3 regions of the Azospirillum sp. B2RO_4 genome follow, and region 3 is predicted to be linked to each of the others. Evidence: predicted binding sites of a transcription regulator. Region 3 holds the regulator's gene; each other region holds the start of a gene.
The links. The regulator PhoB, encoded in region 3, activates phosphate uptake and scavenging genes when phosphate is short. The targets are predictions, from matches to a motif close to TNTCATAAAACTGTCA.
Positions count from the first base shown of each region.

Region 1: ugpB (sn-glycerol-3-phosphate ABC transporter substrate-binding protein UgpB) is a predicted target of PhoB. The motif match lies at 4,385-4,400, and genes of this name have one in related genera.
Region 2: PWS46_RS02660 (HesB/IscA family protein) is a predicted target of PhoB. The motif match lies at 920-935, and genes of this name have one in related genera.

Region 1 is NZ_CP118485.1:583,267-589,838, forward strand. It holds gene PWS46_RS02700 (bifunctional diguanylate cyclase/phosphodiesterase) at 1-1,695, shown strand, start outside; gene PWS46_RS02705 (M48 family metallopeptidase) at 1,721-2,479, opposite strand; gene PWS46_RS02710 (ATP-binding protein) at 2,750-4,330, shown strand; gene ugpB (sn-glycerol-3-phosphate ABC transporter substrate-binding protein UgpB) at 4,627-5,982, shown strand; gene ugpA (sn-glycerol-3-phosphate ABC transporter permease UgpA) at 6,198-6,572, shown strand, end outside.
Region 2 is NZ_CP118485.1:574,423-580,994, forward strand. It holds gene nifU (Fe-S cluster assembly protein NifU) at 1-294, opposite strand, end outside; gene PWS46_RS02660 (HesB/IscA family protein) at 352-747, opposite strand; gene PWS46_RS02665 (hypothetical protein) at 1,059-1,571, shown strand; gene PWS46_RS02670 (alkene reductase) at 1,691-2,806, opposite strand; gene PWS46_RS02675 (TetR/AcrR family transcriptional regulator) at 2,953-3,630, shown strand; gene rarD (EamA family transporter RarD) at 3,638-4,564, opposite strand; gene grxD (Grx4 family monothiol glutaredoxin) at 4,724-5,059, opposite strand; gene PWS46_RS02690 (BolA family protein) at 5,146-5,385, opposite strand; gene purB (adenylosuccinate lyase) at 5,544-6,572, opposite strand, start outside.
Region 3 is NZ_CP118485.1:2,756,748-2,763,319, forward strand. It holds gene pstC (phosphate ABC transporter permease subunit PstC) at 1-11, shown strand, start outside; gene pstA (phosphate ABC transporter permease PstA) at 4-1,314, shown strand; gene pstB (phosphate ABC transporter ATP-binding protein PstB) at 1,430-2,176, shown strand; gene phoB (phosphate regulon transcriptional regulator PhoB) at 2,272-2,976, shown strand; gene PWS46_RS13295 (SAM hydrolase/SAM-dependent halogenase family protein) at 3,141-3,869, shown strand; gene PWS46_RS13300 (Bax inhibitor-1/YccA family protein) at 3,971-4,696, opposite strand; gene PWS46_RS13305 (ABC transporter permease) at 4,843-6,572, opposite strand, start outside.

The DNA.
Region 1 (6,572 bases), 740 kb from region 3:
CTGCGGCTGTCGGCCAAGGTGTTCGACAACGCGGCGGAGGGCATGTTCGTCGCCAACGAACACCGGCAGATCGTCGCCGCCAACGATGCCTTTTCCCGCATCACCGGCTATGGGCGGGACGAGGTGCTGGGCCGCGGCCCGGAATTCCTGCGCTCCGACCGCAACCCGCCGGAATTCTACGACGAGCTTTGGGCGCAGTTGCGCGCGCAGGGCCATTGGGCCGGCGAGATCTGGAGCACCCGCAAGAACGGCGAGGTGTTTCCGGAATGGCTGAGCGTCAAGCTGGTGAGGAACGAGGACGGCGCCGTCGCCAACTACATCGCCGCCTTCACCGACATCACCGAGACGCGCGCGCAGGAGGAGCGCATCCGCCATCTGGCGCAGTTCGACTTCCTGACCGACCTGCCCAACCGCTTCCTCCTGCGCGACCGGCTGGAGCGTGCGATCCTGGCCGCCGGGCGCCACGGCACCAAGGTGGGGCTGCTGTTCGTCGACCTCGACCGTTTCAAGACCATCAACGACAGCCTGGGCCATCAGGTCGGCGACGGCCTCCTGCGCGAGGTGGCGGTGCGGCTGACCGGCACGGTGCGGGCCAGCGACACGGTCAGCCGGCAGGGCGGCGACGAGTTCATCATCCTCATCAGCGACATGGACAGCCCCGACGCCGCCGGCACCGTCGCGCGCAAGGTGCTGCACGCCCTGTCGGAAGCCTATCTGATCGACGGGCACGAGCTGCAGGTCACGCCGTCCATCGGCATTGCGGTCTATCCCGACGACGGCACCGGCATCGACGCGCTGCTGAAGAGCGCCGACATGGCGATGTATGCCGCCAAGGAGGCCGGACGCGCGACCTACCGCTTCTTCACGCCGGAGCTGAACCGCCGCGCGTCGGATCGCATGTGGACCGAAAACAACCTGCGCCGCGCGCTCGCCAACAACGAGCTGGAGCTGCATTTCCAGCCGCAGTTCTCGCTGGACGACCGCCGGCTGGTCGGCGCGGAGGCGCTGGTGCGCTGGCGCCAGCCGGACGGCACGCTGATCATGCCCGGCCAGTTCATTCCGGTGGCCGAGGATACCGGCCTGATCCTGCCGCTCGGCGACTGGGTGCTGGGCGAGGCCTGCCGCCGGGTTTCGGAACTGCTGCGCCATCGCGACCTGCTGATCGCCATCAACCTGTCGGCGGTACAGGTGCGCCGCCCCGGACTGGCGGAGCGGGTGGCGGGCTGGCTGTCCGCCTACGGCATCCCGCCGTCGGCGCTGGAGCTGGAGGTTACGGAAAGCGTCCTGATGGACGAGTCCGACGTGGTGTCGGAAACCTTCTCGCAACTGCGCGAGATGGGCGTGCCGCTCGCCATCGACGATTTCGGCACCGGCTATTCCTCGCTGGCCTATCTGAAGCGCTTCCGGGTGGACAAGCTGAAGATCGACCGCAGCTTCGTCAGCGGCCTGCGCGCCGACGACCCGGACAGCGGCGCCATCGCCGAGGCGATCATCGGCATGGCCCGGTCCTTGCGCATGCAGACGCTGGCGGAAGGGGTGGAGACGGAGGAGCAGTACGACTGCCTCGCCGGGATGGGCTGCGACCAGTGCCAGGGCTATCTGCTGGGCCGGCCGATGCCCTACGAGGATTTCCTGGAGTTCGTCCGGAGCGATGTCGCCGCGTCCGAATTGCGGGTGGCGGAGGTGGTGGACTAGCGGGTGGCCTCCACCCGTATTGCCGTCACCCGTAGCGCAGCAGCCTTGTCCCGTTCGCCTTCAGCCAGGCCCGCGGCCATTCCACGCCGGTGCCGTCGGTCAGGCTGGCGCACAGCGCCCAGAAGCGCGGGGAATGGTTCATCTCGCGCAGATGCGCCACCTCATGCCCGACGACATAATCCAGAACCGGCTCCGGCGTCAGGATCAGGCGCCAGGAGAAGGACAGCCGGCCGGTCGACGAACAGCTGCCCCAGCGGCTCTTGGTGTCGCGGATGGTGACGGCGGCGACGCGGGCGCCGATGGTCGCCGCCTTCAGTCGGGCGCGGGCCGCCAGTTCGCGCTTGGCCTCCGCGGTCAGGAAATCGCGGATGCGGCGGGCGATGTGTTCCGGCTGGCCGCCGACCAGCAGGGCGCCGTCCTCGATCCGGGTCGCGCCGCGCAGGGCAGGGTCGTGGCGGATGACATGCTCGACGCCGAGATAGGGCACGCTGGCGCCGTCGGCGAAGGGCAGGGAGGGCGGCATCGCCGCCAGCCGCGCCCGCAGCCAGCCGTCATGCCGGCCGACGAACTGGCGGGCATCGGTTTCCGACACGCCGACCGGCACCACCACCTGGACCAGCCCGCGGCCGGGATCGACGCGCAGGGTCATGCGGGTGGCGCGCGCGCTCTCCCGCAACTCCAGCGGCATCGGCAGGCCGGAAATCTCCAGCGCCCGCGGCGGCTGCGGCGGTCGGGCGGCGGATCGCTTGCGGCGACGGGCGAGGGAGGGGCGGCGTTGCACCATGGGCGTCTTATAGCGCGGCCGACATCGGATGCGGAAGCGTCCTCCGCCCTTTGTCGGAATGGCGCAGCGGCGCGGCTTCTGATCTAAGTCTTACGGCTTTCGAACGAACTTAGGCCATGGGGTGGACTGAGGTCACATTTGACACGATCGATCGGAGCACAAGATAAAGCAGAGGTAACGCGGTGGTCTGTGGACCTCCCTTTTATCGCCTGTCATGCCGCCCGTTTTCCTGTTGTTGGTCTTCCCCGTAGCCTTGCCGAGTACATGCCGATGCCTCTGATCCCAGGACAAACGCCGACACGCGAGGATCTGTTGGACGCCCTGCTGTCGGCCAACGGCTCGCCCCAGGCCCTGCTTGGCGAGGATGGGCGCGTGCTGGTGGCGAATCGTGCCTTCGCCGACGCTCTCGGCTGCCCGCCGGACGCGGTGGTTGGGAGGACGCTGGAGGAGGCCGGGTTGCGGCCCGAAACGGCCGAGGGCATCGAGGCGCTGTGGCGGCAGGTGATGGCGACCGGCGTGCCGGCCAGCACCTCCGGCCCGCTCCCCGGCCTGCCGCCTGCACTGGCGCTGACCCCGGTGGCGGATGCCGGCGGGCGGACCCGCGCGGTGGCGCTGGCCGCCGATGCAACTGCGGCAGCCTTGGCCGAAGCGCGGGCGGAAACCGCGCAGGCGCGCGCCGATGCCGAACGCGCCCGCACCGCCAAGGGCAAGTTCCTGTCCGCGGCCAGCCACGATTTGCGCCAGCCCTTCCAGGCGATGCACCTGTTCCACCATCTGCTGAGCGGCCGGCTGACCGATCCGGCCTCCATCGAGCTGGCGAACAAGCTGGAGCAGGCGATCATCGGCGGCGAGGCCCTGCTGCGCGCCCTGTTGGAGGTGTCGGCGCTGGAAGCCGGGCTGGTCACCGCCAGCCCGCAGACCTTCCCGGTCGACGAACTGCTCGCCAAGATGCTGGAGGAGTTCGGACCGGAGGCGGAGGCCAAGGGGCTGCGCTTCAACGTCCACCCGCTCGACGCCCAGGTGACCAGCGATCCGGTGCTGATGGAACGGCTGCTGCGGCCGATCATGGCCAACGCCCTGCGCTACACCCTGACGGGCGGCATCCTGCTGGCGGCGCGGCGGCGCGGTGCGAACCTGCGCATCGAGGTGTGGGACACCGGCGTCGGCATCGATCCGTCCAACCATGCCGTGATCTTCGAGGACTTCCACCAGCTCGGCAATCCCGGACGCGACCGCAAGCAGGGGCTGGGACTCGGTCTCGCCATCGTGCGGCGGCTGGCGGAGGTGCTGGGGCATCCGATCACCGTGCGCTCCAAGCCCGGCAAGGGCTCCGTCTTCGCGGTGGAGGTGCCGCTGGCCGGCAACGACGGCGACCGTTCGGGTGACGACTCCACCGACGGCGACCCGGACCCGGCGACCGGCCAGTCCACTTCCGCCGCCGCTTCCCCGGTCGCCGGCACGGTGCTGGTGATTGAGGATGATGCCATGCAACTGGAGGGGATCGGGCTGCTGTTGCAGGGCTGGGGCTATGCCGTCATCCCCGCCCGCGGCATCGACGAGGCCTGTGCCGGGCTGGACGGTGGGGCCGCGACTCCCGACCTCGTGCTGTCCGACCTGCGGCTGTCGGGGCCGGAGACCGGCATCGACGCCATCCAGGCGGTGCGCGCCCGCTGCGGCCGGCGGGTGCCGGGCGTCATCGTCACCGGCGACACCGATCCCGACCGGCTGCGCAGCGTCGACCGCAGCGGCTTTCCCATGGTCCACAAGCCCTGCGACCCGGCGGCCCTGCGCCGCCTGCTCAGCCGCAGCCTGCCGCCCGTCCGTCGGCCTGATGCCGCCTGGCCGCGTTAGACATTCCGCGCCCGCGCATTTTCGCTCCGCAACATTCCACCGCTGTGGTTTTCACGTCATAAAACTGTAAAGCGGCGTCTTGACAGACCCCGGTATGCGTGCGCAGTGTGACGCTTAGAGCAACCAAACAGTTTCGAAAACGATCATCAAACAGCCGGTCTTTTTCGCAAGCGCACACACCGCCCCCTATGGCACCGAATGCGTCTGCCACCAAAACTTCACGAAAGCGTCGCGGGACGGCAACCCGTTGCCCTCATGACAACCGCGAACCATACCGGGATAGGGAGACCCACCGCATGTTGACCCGCCGCAAGCTTGCCCTCCTGACGGGCGCCGCCACCACCGGCGCGCTGCTGTTCGCCGCCGCCCTGCCGGGCACCGCGCTGGCGCAGCAGAAGACGGTGATCGATTTCTGGCACGGCCTGCCGCAGCCGCTGGGCGGCCAACTGGAGCAGATCGTCAAGGACTTCAACGACAGCCAGCAGGCGGTCCAGGTCAACGCCTCCTACAAGGGCAGCTATCCGGAGACGATGCAGGCGGCCATCGCCGCCTTCCGTGCCGGCAACGCGCCGCACATCGTGCAGATGTTCGAGGTCGGGACCGCCACCATGATGGCCGCCGGCCCGGCGGTGAAGCCGGTCTATCAGCTGATGAAGGAGACCGGGGCGTCCTTCAACCCCGACGCCTACATCCCGGCGGTGAAGGGCTACTACTCGTCCAAGGACGGGAAGATGATGGCGCTGCCGTTCAACAGCTCCACCACCATCATGTTCTACAACAAGGATGCCTTCAAGAAGGCCGGCCTCGACCCCAACAAGCCGCCGGCGACCTGGCCGGAGATGATCGAGGCGACGAAGAAGCTCAAGGCGTCGGGCTCGACCTGCCCGCTGACCACCTCCTGGCCGGTGTGGGCGCAGTTCGAACAGCTGGGCGCCATCCACAACACGCCCTTCGCCACCCAGCAGAACGGCTTCGGCGGCCTGAACGCCGAGCTGAAGATCAATGCCCCGCTTTACGTCAAGCATGTCCAGACCCTGATCGACATGCAGAAGGACGGGCTGTTCAAGTATGGCGGCCGCGACAACAAGCCGGACGCCCTGTTCCCGTCGGGCGAATGCGCGATGATCCACGGTTCGTCCGGCCTGCGCAGCCGCATCATGAAGGAGGCGACCTTCGCCTGGGGCGCCGCCCCGCTGCCCTATTGGCCGGAGTTCGCCAAGGACGGCCCGAAGAACAGCATCATCGGCGGCGCCGCCTTCTGGGTGATGACCGCGCCCAAGCGTACCCCGGCCGAATACAAGGCGGTGTCGCAGTTCTTCAGCTACCTCGCCCGGCCGGAAGTTGACGCCAAGTGGCACATGGACACCGGTTATGTCCCGGTGACGATGAAGGGCTACGAGCTGGCCAAGTCCCAGGGCTATTACGAGAAGAACCCCGGCGCCGACGTCCCGGCCGCCCAGCTGACCCGCACGCCGACCACCGAGAACAGCATGGGCCTGCGCCTGGGCAACCTGCCGGAAATCCGCAACATCATCCAGGAAGAGCTTGAGAAGGCCTTCCAGGGTCAGCAGGACGCCAAGCAGGCCTTGGACGCCTCGGTGAAGCGCGGCAACGCCGTGCTCCGCAACTTCGAGCGCGCCAACAAGGGCTGATTGGGAGAAGCACCCTTGGATCCCCTCTCCCCCCCGGGGAGAGGGTTAGGGTGAGGGGGATGCGCGGTGTGGCTTCTGTTTCGTGAAGCACGCTTCGCATTTCCCCCAATTCATCCCGTGCCTCCCCCTCACCCCGACCCTCTCCCCGGGGGGGAGAGGGGGAAGGGGGGGATCGGGCCTCAAAACACCACGCCTAACCCACGAAAGACCATCCTTTGCAGCGTCGCGTCACCTTCGACAGCCGGCTGTTGCCCTATCTGCTGCTTGCGCCGCAGGTGGCGGTGACGCTGGTGTTTTTCATCTGGCCGGCCGCCCAGGCGGTCTGGCAGTCGGTGCATCTGCAGGACGCCTTCGGCATCCGCAGCGAGTTCGTCTGGTTCGAGAATTTCACCTATGTGCTGAGCGATCCGAACTACCTCGACACGCTGCAGACCACGGTGATCTTCAGCGTCGCGGTGACGGTGCTGGCGATGGGATTGGCGCTGCTGCTGGCGGTGCTGGCCGATTCCAAGATCAAGGGCGCCGGCGCCTACAAGACGCTGCTGATCTGGCCCTATGCGCTGGCTCCGGCCGTCGCGGCGGTGCTGTGG
Region 2 (6,572 bases), 740 kb from region 3:
GCCGCCCAGATACTCGGCGATGTCGCGGTTGGTCAGGGTCAGCGCCTCGTCCACCGTCTTGCCGATGATCATCTCGGTCAGGGCGGAGCTTGAGGCGATGGCCGAGCCGCAGCCGAAGGTCTGGAACTTCGCGTCCTGGATGATCTGGGTGTCGGGATCGACCTTCAGCATCAGACGCAGCGCGTCGCCGCAGGTGATGGAGCCGACCTCGCCGACCGCATTGGCCGTGTCCAGGACACCGGAGTTCTTCGGGTTGAAGAAGTGTTCCTTGACCTTGTCGGTGTAGTTCCACATGTCGCTGCTGCCTTTCCGTGGGGTGCGCGCCTAGGGGAAGAGTGTCCGGGGGCGGGATCAGTGGGTGGAGTAGGGAGCCGACGACCCGCAGCTGGACGAGGAGGTCGAGCAGGAGCCGCCACCGCCTTCACCGGCCGAGAAGGACTTGCCGCAGCCGCAGCTGCTTGTCGCGTTCGGGTTGTCGAACTTGAAGCCGGAGCCTTCGATGCCCTCGACGAAATCGACCACCACGCCGCTGAGGAAGGGCTGGCTGTTGGCGTCGACGAAGATGGTGACCGGGCCGAAGCTGAGCACCGCATCGTCGTCGCCGGCCGCCGCCTCCAGGCCCATCTGGTATTTCAGGCCGGCGCAGCCGCCGTCGGTGACCGCGATCCGCAAGCCGGCCGCAGTGCCACCGGACTTCGCCAGCACCTGCTCCAGCGTGGAAACCGCCGCATCCGTCAGAGTCACCATGTCCCGCCTCCTCAAGCCGCGTTGCCGGGGGTGCCGGCCGATCTGACGGGAAGTAGAGCAAGGGTCGTGCCAAACAGGTAAGGTATTGATTTTTCTTGATTGTTGGGCCGAAATGGCGTGGCGAGAGTCCGACAATGTTTCGTCTTCCAACGTTTTTGTCGGGTTTGACGCGTGTCGCTTTTGCGACAGCCGCGACACTTCGCCGCACAAAAATTCTATGGTCTTTCCCCGTGCCCGCGCGCGTACCATGGGACGTCGTCGGTGCGTCGGATGATTGATTGCGTCAGCAGGAAATACAGGCGAGGGAAGCGATGAGCGACGAACCGATCGAACTCCGGATGTCGAACGGCCGCATGGCCTTCGGCGACGTGCCCGAACAGATCGACGAACTGCTGCAGGAGGCGGTGAAGGCCCGCGATGTGCCCGACGCCTGCGAGGCGCTTTTGTGGGAGGCTCACCGCAAGGGGCCGCGGGTGCTGCCGGTCTTCTACGCGCTCTACAAATTCTACTTCAACCGCAAGAAGCTGGGCGAGGCGGAGCGGGTGGCCCGCATCGGGCTGGATGCCGCGGCCTTGCAGGGCGGCTTTCCGGCCGACTGGTCGCAGCTGACTGTGGGCTCCACCGACTGGACGGCGGCCGGGCCGGCGCGCTTCTTCCTGTTCACCATGAAGGCGCTGGCCTTCATCGAACTGCGCCGCCACAACCGCGACAGGGCGCTGGCGATCCTCGCCAAGATGGCGGAGATCGACCCGGCCGATCAGGTCGGCTACGGCACCATCGCCGCACTGGCCCGTGGGCTCGATGGTGAGGGTGGAACTGCATAAAAAAGGCCCCCGGCCCAGGGGGGAACCGGGCCGGGGGCAGCGGGGATTTGCGTCTCACGACGCGCTCTCAATATCGAGAGCAATTGCGGTCCAGCCGGGGTGGTGGGACCGCAATCCGGTCAGGCGGCGACGGATTCCAGGGCCGGATAGTCGGTGTAGCCCTTGGCGTCGCCGCCGTAATAGGTGGTGCGATCCGGTTCGGCCAGCGGCGCATCGGCACGGAAGCGCACGGGCAGGTCCGGGTTGGAGATGAAGGCCTCGCCGAAGCTGACCGCGTCGGCCTCGCCGTTCGCCAGGGCGGTGTCGGCGTCGGTCCGGCTGTAGCCGCCATTCAGGATGAACGGTCCCTTGAAGGCGGCGCGCAGGGCGGACGCCACATGCGGCGCGCCTTCCGGCGGAGCCATATGGTGGCCGGGCCGCCCCTCGATCACATGCAGATAGGCGAGGTTGAAGGGGTTCAGCGCCTTGGTGACCGCCAGGAAATGCGGCAGCGGGTCGCTGTCCTTCATGTCGTTGAACACGCCGGTCGGCGACAGGCGGACACCGATGCGGTCGGCGCCGACGGCATGGGCCGTGGCCTCCAGGATCTCCAGCAGGAAGCGGCAGCGGTTCTCCACCGTCCCGCCATACTGGTCGGTGCGGGTGTTGGTGCCGTCGCGCAGGAACTGGTCGATCAGATAGCCGTTGGCCGCGTGGATCTCGACGCCGTCCAGGCCGGCATCGAACACCGCGCGCTTGGCCGCATCGGCGAAGTGGCGGACCAGGGCCGGGATCTCGGCGGTCTCCAGGGTGCGCGGCACCGGGAAGGGTTCCATGCCGGCGCCGGTGTAGAGCTGGCCCTTCGCCGCGATGGCCGACGGCGCGACCGGGGCGGCGCCGTTCGGCTGGAAGCGCTGGTGGGAGATGCGGCCGACATGCCAGAGCTGGGTGACGATCCGCCCGCCGGCGTCATGCACGGCGTCCGCCACCGCGCGCCAGGCCAGCGTCTGGGCGTCGGTGTGGATGCCCGGGGTGTTGGGATAGCCCTGGGCGGTGTCGCAGACCTGCGTCGCCTCGGTGATGATCAGGCCGGCCGAGGCGCGCTGCGCATAATATTCGGCGGTGAGCGCGGTCGGGCAGTTGCCCTCGCCGGCGCGGCTGCGGGTCATCGGTGCCATGACGACGCGGTTCGGCAACTCGATGGCGCCGAGGCGCAACGGGGTGAACAGATCAGGCTTTGCAGTGCTTTGCGGCATGGCGGGACTACCCCCTCTTGGCCCCTGTCGGGCAAATCGGTTTGTATGTATGTGAGTACATACTTGAACCAGAGCCCGCCGCTTGTCAAGTATGTATCTGCATACTTATTATGAAGCCGACGGGACGCACCGGAGAGGGACGGGTTTTGGACGCAAGCAAGGACGCCACCAGCAAGGACGATGACGGCTGTTGCCCCGGCAACGGCACCGAGGGCGCCTGCGAAGGCGGGGCGCGCAAGCGCGACCGCGCCGCGACCGAGGGCGCGCTGCTCGACGCCGCCAAGCTGGTGTTCGCCGAACGCGGATTCGATGCGGCGACGACGCGCGAGATCGCGGGCCGGGCCGGCGTCAACGAACAGCTGATCCAGCGCTATTTCTCAGGAAAGAGCGGTCTGCTGCTGGCGGTGGTGGAGCGCTACTGGCGCGAGGAATCGGGCGGCTGCGACCTGCCGCCGCCGCACGAGGATCTGGAAACCGATCTCGCCCGTTTCCTGCACGCCCAGTTGAAGCACAGCTGGAAATGCCGCGACTTCACCCGCGTCGTGCTGGCCCGTGCCCTGGTCGATCAGGCGGTGGCGGACGAGATGGCCCGCACCCTGTCGCAGAGCCGCATCCCTTGTCTGCTGAGACGGCTGGAAGGCTTCCGCGCGCGGGGCGCCATCGCCGCCGACGCCGACCTCGCCAATGTGGCGGCCGGCATCGCGACGCTCAGCTTCGGTCTGGGCTTCCTCGATCAGGTCGTGTTCGGCCGCGACGATGCCGGCATCTGCGCGATGGTCGGCACGTTGGCCCACACCATCGCCCATGGCCTGACGCCGCGGTAAACCGCGGTTACTCCGCGGCTGCGGCGGCGCGGGTGGTGCTGCGGTGGCTGTGGACCGCGTCGGCGGTGAAGACGGCCAGCGCCACCCAGATGCAGGCGAAGGTGATGGCGTGGCTTTGGGTGAAGGCCTCGCCATAGACCAGCACGCCCAGCAGCAGTTGCCCGGTCGGCCCGACATATTGCAGTAGTCCCAGAGTGGTCATGGTCAGCCGCGACGCGCCGATCATGAAGAGAACCAGCGGCACCGCCGTCATCGGCCCGGCCAGCACCAGCAGGATGCTCTCGCCCCATTCATGGCCGAAGGTCCCGCCGCCGCCCAGCCACAGCAGATAGCCCAGCGCCACCGGCAGCAGCAGCGCGGTTTCGACCAGCAGCCCGATCACCGGATCGATGGCCGCCTTCTTGCGCACCAGGGCGTAGAAGCCGAAGGACAGCGCCAGCGACAGGGCGACCCACGGAACGGCGCCATAGCTGACGACGAGGCTGCCGACGCCGGCCGCGGCGATGGCGACCGCCAGCATCCGGCCGCGGCTGAGCCGTTCATGCAGGAACAACACGCCCAGGAGCACATTGACCAGCGGGTTGATGAAATATCCCAGGCTGGCCTCGACCAGCCGGCTGTTCACCACCGCCCAGATGAAGACGGTCCAGTTGACGGAGACCAGCAGGGTGGTGACCACCAGAATTCCCAGCCGGCGCCAACTGCCCACCGCGGCGACGACAGCCGCCGGCCCGCGGGTCGCCAGCACGCCGACGCCGACCAGCACCACCGTCCAGATCACGCGGTGCGCCACGATCTCCACCGCGCCGACATTGCCCAGCGATTTGAAGAAGACGGGGTTGACCAGCCCCCAGATCAGATAGGAGGCCAGCGCCGCGACGAACGCCGCGGTTGTGGAGGTCGGGGCCTTGGCGGGCGGCGGGGTCTGAACCATACCGTCCGTTTAGCACATTGTTTGTGCAATCCGGCAGCGGCCGGGCTGACATGGCCGGGCTGCGCAACCGGCATCACTCCCGCCCCGCACCCCTTTCACGCAACAAAAAACCCCGCCGGAGCGGGGTTTCTCGTTTTGGGTCCCCAATCCGTCGCCATATCAGGCGGCGGTGGCGACACCCTTGTCGGCCATCAGGGTCTGCAGCTCGCCCGACTCGTACATCTCGCGGACGATGTCGCAGCCGCCGACCAGCTCGCCCTTGACGTAGAGCTGCGGGAAGGTCGGCCAGTTCGAGTATTCCTTCAGACCCTGGCGCAGGCCCGGATCCTCCAGGATGTTGACGCCCTTGAACTTGACGCCGGTGTGGCTCAGCACCTGGACGACGGCGGCGGAGAAGCCGCACTGCGGGAACACCGGGGTCCCCTTCATGTAGAGCACGACATCGTTGTTCTTGATGTCCTGCTCGATACGCTCGACGACGTTCTGATCGACCATGACTCGATGACCCTTCCGATTCGGCCCGGCAATGCCGCGGCCTTGTCCGTTACGACTTGTGTTCAGGCGCCTTCCGGCATCCGTTCTCAGGCGCCCTCAGGCACCGCGGTGGTCAGCGCCAGGGCGTGCAGTTCGCCGCCCATCTTTCCCTGCAGGGACGCGTAGACCATCTGGTGCTGCTGCACCCGGCTCTTGCCCTTGAAGGCGGCGGAGGTGACGAGCGCGGCATAGTGGTCGCCGTCGCCTCGCAGGTCGGCGATCTCCACGACCGCGTCGGGGATGCCTTCCTTGATGAGCTTTTCGATCGTGGCGGCTTCCATCGCCATGGGTCCAATCCTCGTTCTGTTCAGGGCTCTGTTCAGGATTGCCCCGCCCGGGCACGTGCTTCTCGAGATAGATTAGGTATGGCCGGGCCGTTTGTCATCCACCGGCAAATATTTGCCGATCTGCGGAAGACGCCGTGACGGCCCGCGCCATCAGCGGATCACTCGCCGAACACGCGCTTGAACACGGTGTCGACATGCTTGGTGTGGTAGGACATGTCGAACATCGGCTCCAGCTTGTCGCGGCCGATGTGCTTGGCGATGTCGGGGTCGGCCGACAGCAGGTCCAGATAGTTGCCGCCCTTTTCCCACACCTGCATGGCGTTGCGCTGCACCGCCTTGTAGCTGTCCTCGCGGCTCATGCCGGCCTGGGTCAGGGCCAGCAGGACGCGCTGCGAGAAGACCAGACCGCCCAGATCGTCCAGGTTCTTCTGCATGCGCTCCGGATAGACCACCAGCTTTTCCATCATGCTGGTCAGGCGCACCAGGGCGAAGTCCAGCGTGACGGTGGCATCGGGGCCGATCATCCGCTCGACCGAGCTGTGGGAGATGTCGCGCTCGTGCCACAGCGCGACGTTCTCCAGCGCCGGGACGACGGCGGAGCGCACGATGCGGGCCAGACCCGTCAGGTTCTCCGACAGGACCGGGTTGCGCTTATGCGGCATCGCCGACGAGCCCTTCTGGCCGGGGTGGAAATACTCCTCCGCCTCGCGGACCTCGGTGCGCTGCAGGTGGCGGACTTCCGTCGCCAGATTCTCGATGCTCGACGCGATCACGCCCAGCACGGAGAAGAAGAAGGCGTGGCGGTCGCGCGGGATGACCTGGGTCGAAACCGGCTCCACCGACAGGCCCAGCTTGGCGGCGACATGCTCCTCCACCCGCGGGTCGATGTTGGCGAAGGTGCCGACGGCGCCGGAGATGGCGCAGGTGGCGATGTCCTGGCGCGCCTGGACCAGACGCTCGCGCCCGCGGGCGAAGGCGGCGTAATGGCCGGCCAGCTTCAGGCCGAAGGTCGTCGGCTCGGCATGGATGCCGTGGCTGCGGCCGATGGTGACGGTGTTCTTGTGCTCGTAGGCCCGGCGCTTCAGCGCGGCCAGCAGGGCATCCATGTCGGCCAGCAGCAGGTCGGCGGCCTGGGTCATCTGCACGGCGAGGCAGGTGTCCAGCACGTCGGACGAGGTCATGCCCTG
Region 3 (6,572 bases):
AATATGACTGACCTCGTCGAGCAGGACGTGGCGGCCGTGACGCCATCCTCCGCCCCCACCCCCGTGAAATCGCGCCTGCGTGGCGAGGCCTTCGCCCGCCGTCTGCGCGCCCGCCACGCCGCGGAGCGCCGCTTCCGGCTGGCCGGGGCCGCCGCGGTGGCGCTGGCGGCGCTGATCCTGGTGCTGCTGCTGGGCTCCATCGTCGCCAAGGGCGCCAGTGCCTTCCTGGAGGCGCGGATCCGGCTGGAGGTGACGCTGGACCCGGCGGAGGTCGCCGACCGCAACTACACCGCCCTGCTGCGCCGGGCGCTCTACGCCCAGTTCCCGCAGGTGACCGACCGCGCCGGCAAGCGCGTTTTGAACGACCTGCTGTCGTCGGGCGCGCCGTACGAGCTGGAGGCGATGGTCGCCAAGGACCCGGCGCTGGTCGGGACGACGCAGACCGTCTGGGTCCGCGCCGACGACCAGATCGACCAGCTGGTGAAGGGCGGCTACCGGCGCGACCTGCCGGAAAGCGAGCGCGGCCTCAGCGATGCCAAGGTTGCGGCAACCGACGCGCTGCTGGCCTCCGGCGCGCTGGCGCAGGGCTTCAACACCACCCTGTTCACCGCCGGCGACAGCCGCGAGCCGGAACAGGCCGGCATCGGCGGCGCCATCGTCGGCTCGCTGCTGACCCTGCTGGTGACCATGGCGCTGTCGGTGCCGGTCGGGATATCCGCCGCGGTCTATCTGGAGGAGTTCGCGCCGAAGAACCGCTGGACCGACCTGATCGAGGTGAACATCAACAACCTTGCCGCGGTGCCGTCGATCATCTTCGGCCTGCTGGGTCTCGCGGTGTTCCTCGGCTTCTTCGGCATGCCGCGCTCCGCCCCGCTGGTCGGCGGGCTGGTTATGGCGCTGATGACGCTGCCGGTCATCATCATCGCGTCCCGCGTCGCGTTGAAATCGGTGCCGCCGTCGATCCGCCAGGCGGCGCTGGGCATCGGCGCCTCTCCCCTGCAGACGGTGCTGCACCATGTGCTGCCACTGGCGATGCCCGGCATCCTGACCGGCACCATCATCGGCATGGCCCGCGCCCTGGGCGAGACGGCGCCGCTGCTGATGATCGGCATGGTCGCCTTCATCGTCGACATCCCCCACGGGCTGACCGACAGCGCCACGGTGCTGCCGGTGCAGATCTACATGTGGGCCGACAGCCCGGAACGTGCCTTCACCGAGCGCACCTCCGCGGCGATCCTGATCCTGCTCGGCGTCCTGATCCTGCTGAACGGGGCGGCCGTGATCCTGCGCAAGATTTTCGAGAGACGGTGGTGAGCGCCCCATGAGCATTCCAGGCAGCATGAAAAGCGGCATCCCGAGCCCGCTGAAGCTGCGGTCCCGTGGCGACCGGCAGCCGGACCGGGCGTCCGCCACCGCCCTGCCCGCCAAGATGACCGCCCGCGGGGTGAAGGTGTTCTATGGCGCCAAGCAGGCGTTGAAGGGCATCGACCTCGACATCCAGGAAAACCGGGTGCTGGCGCTGATCGGCCCGTCCGGCTGCGGCAAGTCGACCTTCCTGCGCTGCCTGAACCGGATGAACGACACCGTCGAGGGCTGCCGGGTCGAGGGGCGGATCGCGCTGGACGGCGAGGACGTCTATGGCAAGGCGGTCGATGCGGTTCAGCTGCGCGCCCGCGTCGGCATGGTGTTCCAGAAACCGAACCCCTTCCCCAAGTCGATCTACGACAACGTCGCCTACGGCCCGCGCATCCATGGCCTCGCGTCCGGACGGGACGAGCTGGACGAGGTGGTGCAGACCTCGCTGAAGCGCGCCGGCCTGTGGGCGGAGGTCAAGGACCGCCTGCGCGAACCCGGCACCAGCCTGTCCGGCGGCCAGCAGCAGCGGCTGTGCATCGCCCGGGCCATCGCCGTCAGCCCCGAGGTGATCCTGATGGACGAGCCCTGCTCGGCGCTCGACCCCATCGCGACCGCCCATATCGAGGAACTGATCGACGAGCTGCGGGCCAACTACACCATCGTCATCGTCACCCACAACATGCAGCAGGCCGCCCGCGTGTCGCAGCGCACCGCCTTCTTCCATCTCGGCGAGATGGTGGAGTGCGACGACACCGAGGAAATCTTCACCAACCCGCGCGACGAGCGCACCCAGGGCTACATCACCGGCCGCTATGGCTGAGCCGCTGTCCCTATGCCCGCCCCCCTTCCCTCCTGTGTTGAAAAGGCTGTGCCATGCCGGTTAACGTCGAGACGCGCGCTGTGAACGGAGCCACCATGAACGCGGCCCTCAAGCCGCTCGTCCTGATCGTCGAGGACGAGGCCGACATCCTGACGCTGCTGAAGTACAACCTGGAAAAGGAAGGCTTCCGCGTCGCCACCGCCAGCGACGGCGAGGAGGCCCTGCTGGCCGCCGGCGAACAGACGCCGCACATCGTGCTGCTCGACTGGATGCTGCCGCTGATGAGCGGGCTGGAGGTCTGCCGCCAGCTGCGCCGCAACGCCAAGACCCGCGACATCCCGATCATCATGCTGACCGCCCGCGGCGAGGAGGGCGACCGGGTGCGCGGCCTGAATTCCGGCGCCGACGACTACATCACCAAGCCCTTCTCCCCCACCGAGCTGGTTGCCCGCATGCGCGCCGTGCTGCGCCGCGCCTCCCCCGGCATGACCGACGAGGTGCTGACCTTCGCCGACGTGACGATGGATCTGGCGGCCCACCGCGTACGCCGCAACAGCCGGGACGTACATCTGGGGCCCACCGAATTCCGCCTGCTGCGCCACTTCATGCAGCATCCCGGCCGCGTCTTCTCGCGCGAACAGCTGCTCGATCTGGTGTGGGGCCATGACGTGTACGTCGAGCCGCGTACGGTCGACGTACACATCCGCCGCCTGCGCAAGGCGATGAACGAAGAGGACGAGCTGGACCTGATCCGCACCGTGCGGTCGGCGGGCTACGCGCTGGATACGAAGTCGGTGTGAGGGGAAGGTTGGGCATGCAAGGTTAGACCCCCACCTATCCTCCCCCGCTGGGCGGGGGAGGGACTGCCGCCGCTCTCCCAAACATGCACTTGTCCCCTCCCCCGCCCAGCGGGGGAGGGTTAGGGTGGGGGTCTAACGCAGCGGCACTGGTGAGATTGCCCGTCATGATCCTGCTCTTCACCGACTTCGGCCTCTCCGGCCCCTATACCGGCCAGATGAAGGCGGTGTTGGCGCAACAGGCACCCACCGTCCCCGCCATCGACCTGTTCGCCGACGCCCCGGCCTTCGACCCGCAGCTTTCGGCCTATCTGCTGGCCGCCTACGCCCCGGCCTTCCCCGCCGGCAGCGTCTTCCTCAGCGTCGTCGATCCCGGCGTCGGCACCGAGCGGCGGCCGGTGATGGTGGAAGCCGACGGGCGCTGGTTCGTCGGCCCCGACAACGGCCTGTTCGCCCTGATCGCCCGCCGCGCAACGTCGCTAAACGCCTGGAAAATCGACTGGATCCCGGACAACCTGTCCGCCAGCTTCCATGGCCGCGACCTGTTCGCTCCCGTCGCTGCGAGCCTCGCCACCGGCCGTCCTGTCGAGCGCAGCCCCCTTCCCGCCTCCGCCATCGACCGGCCGGGCTGGCCGGACGAGCTGCCGCGCATCGTCTATGTCGATGTCTACGGCAACGCCATGACCGGCCTGCGGGCATCCACCCTGCCCGCCGACGCGGTGCTGATCGCCGCCGGAACCCGCATCGCCCGAGCGCGCACCTTCGGTGCCGTCGGGCCGGGACAGCCACTGTGGTACGAGAATTCCAACGGGCTGGCGGAGATCGCCGTCAACCGCGGGCGGGCCGACCGGGTGCTGGGGCTGGCGGTCGGCGACCCGGTGACTGTGGAAACCTGAAGAAGCCCAAAAGAAAACCGCCCGGAAGCGGGTGCTTCCGGGCGGCTGTTGCTTGATCCGATGCCCTGGTCCGATGCTTGTCCGATCAGGCGTCTCGGGGGTCAGTCGTTGTTGCGCTGGCCCAGGAACTGCAGCAGGAACTGGAACAGATTGATGAAGTCCAGGTAGAGCGTCAGGGCGCCCATCAGGGCCAGCTTGCCGGTGCTCTCGTGATCGTAGCCCTCGGCGTAGCTTTCCTTGATCGACTGGGTGTCATAGGCGGTCAGACCGGTGAAGATCAGCACGCCGATGGCGGAGATCGCGAAGTGCAGGGCCGGCGACTGGAAGAAGATGTTCGCCAGGCCGGCGATCACCAGGCCGATGACGCCCATCATCAGGAAGGACCCCATCTTCGACAGGTCGGCCTTCGTGGTGTAGCCGTACAGGCTCATCGCCAGGAAGGTGGCGGCGGTGACGAAGAAGGTCAGCGCGATCGACGCCCCGGTGAAGACCAGGAAGATGGCCGACATCGACAGGCCCATGGCACCGCAATAGGCCCAGAAGATCATCTGTGCCGATGCGAAGGACAGGCGCTGGATGCCGAAGGACAGCACCATGACGAAGGCCAGCGGGGCCAGCATCACCACCCACTTCAGCGGCGTGCCGAAGATGGCCTGGAGCATGGCCGGGCTGGACGACACGAGCGCGGCGACCAGACCCGTCAGGATCAGGCCGGCACCCATGTAGTTGTACACGCGCAGCATGTGCTGCCGCAGGCCTTCGTCGAAGTATCCCCGATCTGTCGCGCGGCCTGCGGTCGCGAAGCGGTTATAGGTCGGGTCTGCCATGGTTTGGTTTCCTCGGTGGAATTGGGTGATCCCGTCGCAGGACATATTGGCGAGTCCGCCATGCGGTTCAATAGGAATCGACAGCGCTTTTTCTAGATGAAAAAGCTTTCACGATTCGTTTTTCCTGCGGCTTTCTGACGCGCGAATCATTCGTTCCGAAGCAATGGTGCCGAAGGCTGGCCCAAAGCCCGCCAAGTACCATAGAACCCGAAAGCGAGCGTGATCGCCGTGCTCAGCAATGCGGTGGTGACGACCGCCGACGGCAGGAAGCTCCATTCCCAATGCATGAGGAACGTCAGCACCGCCCAGGCGGTCAGCGTGCCGATGACACCGGCGATGAGCGCGGTCAGCAGGCCGAGCAACCCATATTCCAGCAGGAAGGCGCGCAGCACGTCGCCGCGCGTCGCCCCAAGCACCTTCAGCACCACCGCATCATAGACCCGGCGGCGATGCCCGGCGGCGACCGCGCCGGCCAGAACCAGCGTGCCGGCGGCCAGCGTGATGCCGGCGACGATGCGCACCGCGGTGCCGATATGGCCCAGCATCTCCGACACCGTGTCCAGCGCGTCCTTGACCCGCACCAAGGTGATGTTGGGAAAGCGTTGCAGCACGGCGCGCTGCACCTGCGTCTCGGCGTCCGGCGTGGCGCGGACGGTGGCGACCCAGGTCTGCGGCGCGCCTTCCAGCGTGCCGGGGGCGAAGACCATGGTGAAGTTGATCGCCATGCTGCTGAAATCGGCGGAGCGCACGTTGGCGACCTTCGCCTCGATGCTGCGGCCCAGGATGTTGATGGTCAGGGTGGCGCCGGGACCGATGCCGAAGGCCTCGGCCACGCTCTGGTGGATGGAGATCAGCGGCGGTCCGGCATAATCCTGCGGCCACCAGCTGCCGGCGGTGACGGTGGAATGCTTCGGCACCGTCGCGGAATAGGTGATGCCGCGGTCGCCGGCCAGGATCCAGGCTTGCTCCGGATTGACCAGCGCCTTTTCGGCCTCCTGCCCGTTCACCCGCTCGATCCGGCCGCGCAGGCTCGGCACCGCCTCGAAGGCGCTGGTGCCGGGAACGGCGGTGACGAGGTCGCGCAGGGGATCGAACTGGTCGCGCTGGATGTCGACGAAGAAGAAGGCGGGGGCGTCCTGCGGGATCGTCTCCGACACCCGGCGGGAGAAGTTGCCCTGGATCAGCGCGATGGCGACCAGCACCGTCAATCCCAGCCCCAGCGACAGCACCACCGCCGCCGTCGGGTTGCCCGGCCGGTGCAGGTTGGCGAGCGCCAGCCGGAGACCGGGGCGCCGGACGCGGCCCACCCGCTTCGCTCCCCAGGTGACCAGCGCCGCCGCGGCGCGGAAGGCGAGGAAGGTGGCGACGGAGCCGCCGACGAACCACAGCGCGAACAGCCTGTTGTGCGCCGTCAGCACCGCCAGCCCGGCGAGCGCCAGGGCCGACAGGATCATGGCGGCGGTATAGGGCGTGCGCGGCCGCCCGCCGGCCGGGGCGATGACGTCGCGGAACAGGGCGCCCGCCGGCACCTCGCGCGCCCGGCCGAGCGGCCACAGCGAGAAGGTCAGCGCCGTCAGCAGGCCATAGAGCGCGGCGAGCGCCAAAGCCCCCGGATAGACGCCGATGTGGGCCGACACCGGCAGCACGCCGTCGAGCAGCCGGCCCAGCGCCAGCGGCGCCACCGCGCCCAGCGCCAGCCCGATGACGATGCCCAGCAGCGCGAGCGCCAGGATCTGCGCCAGATAGAGCTGGAACACCAGCGCGCCGGGCGCGCCGATGCACTTCATCATGGCGATGGTGCGGGCGCGCGAGTCCAGATGGCTGCGCACCGCGTTGCCCACCCCGACGCCGCCGACCAGCAGCGCGGTCAGCCCGA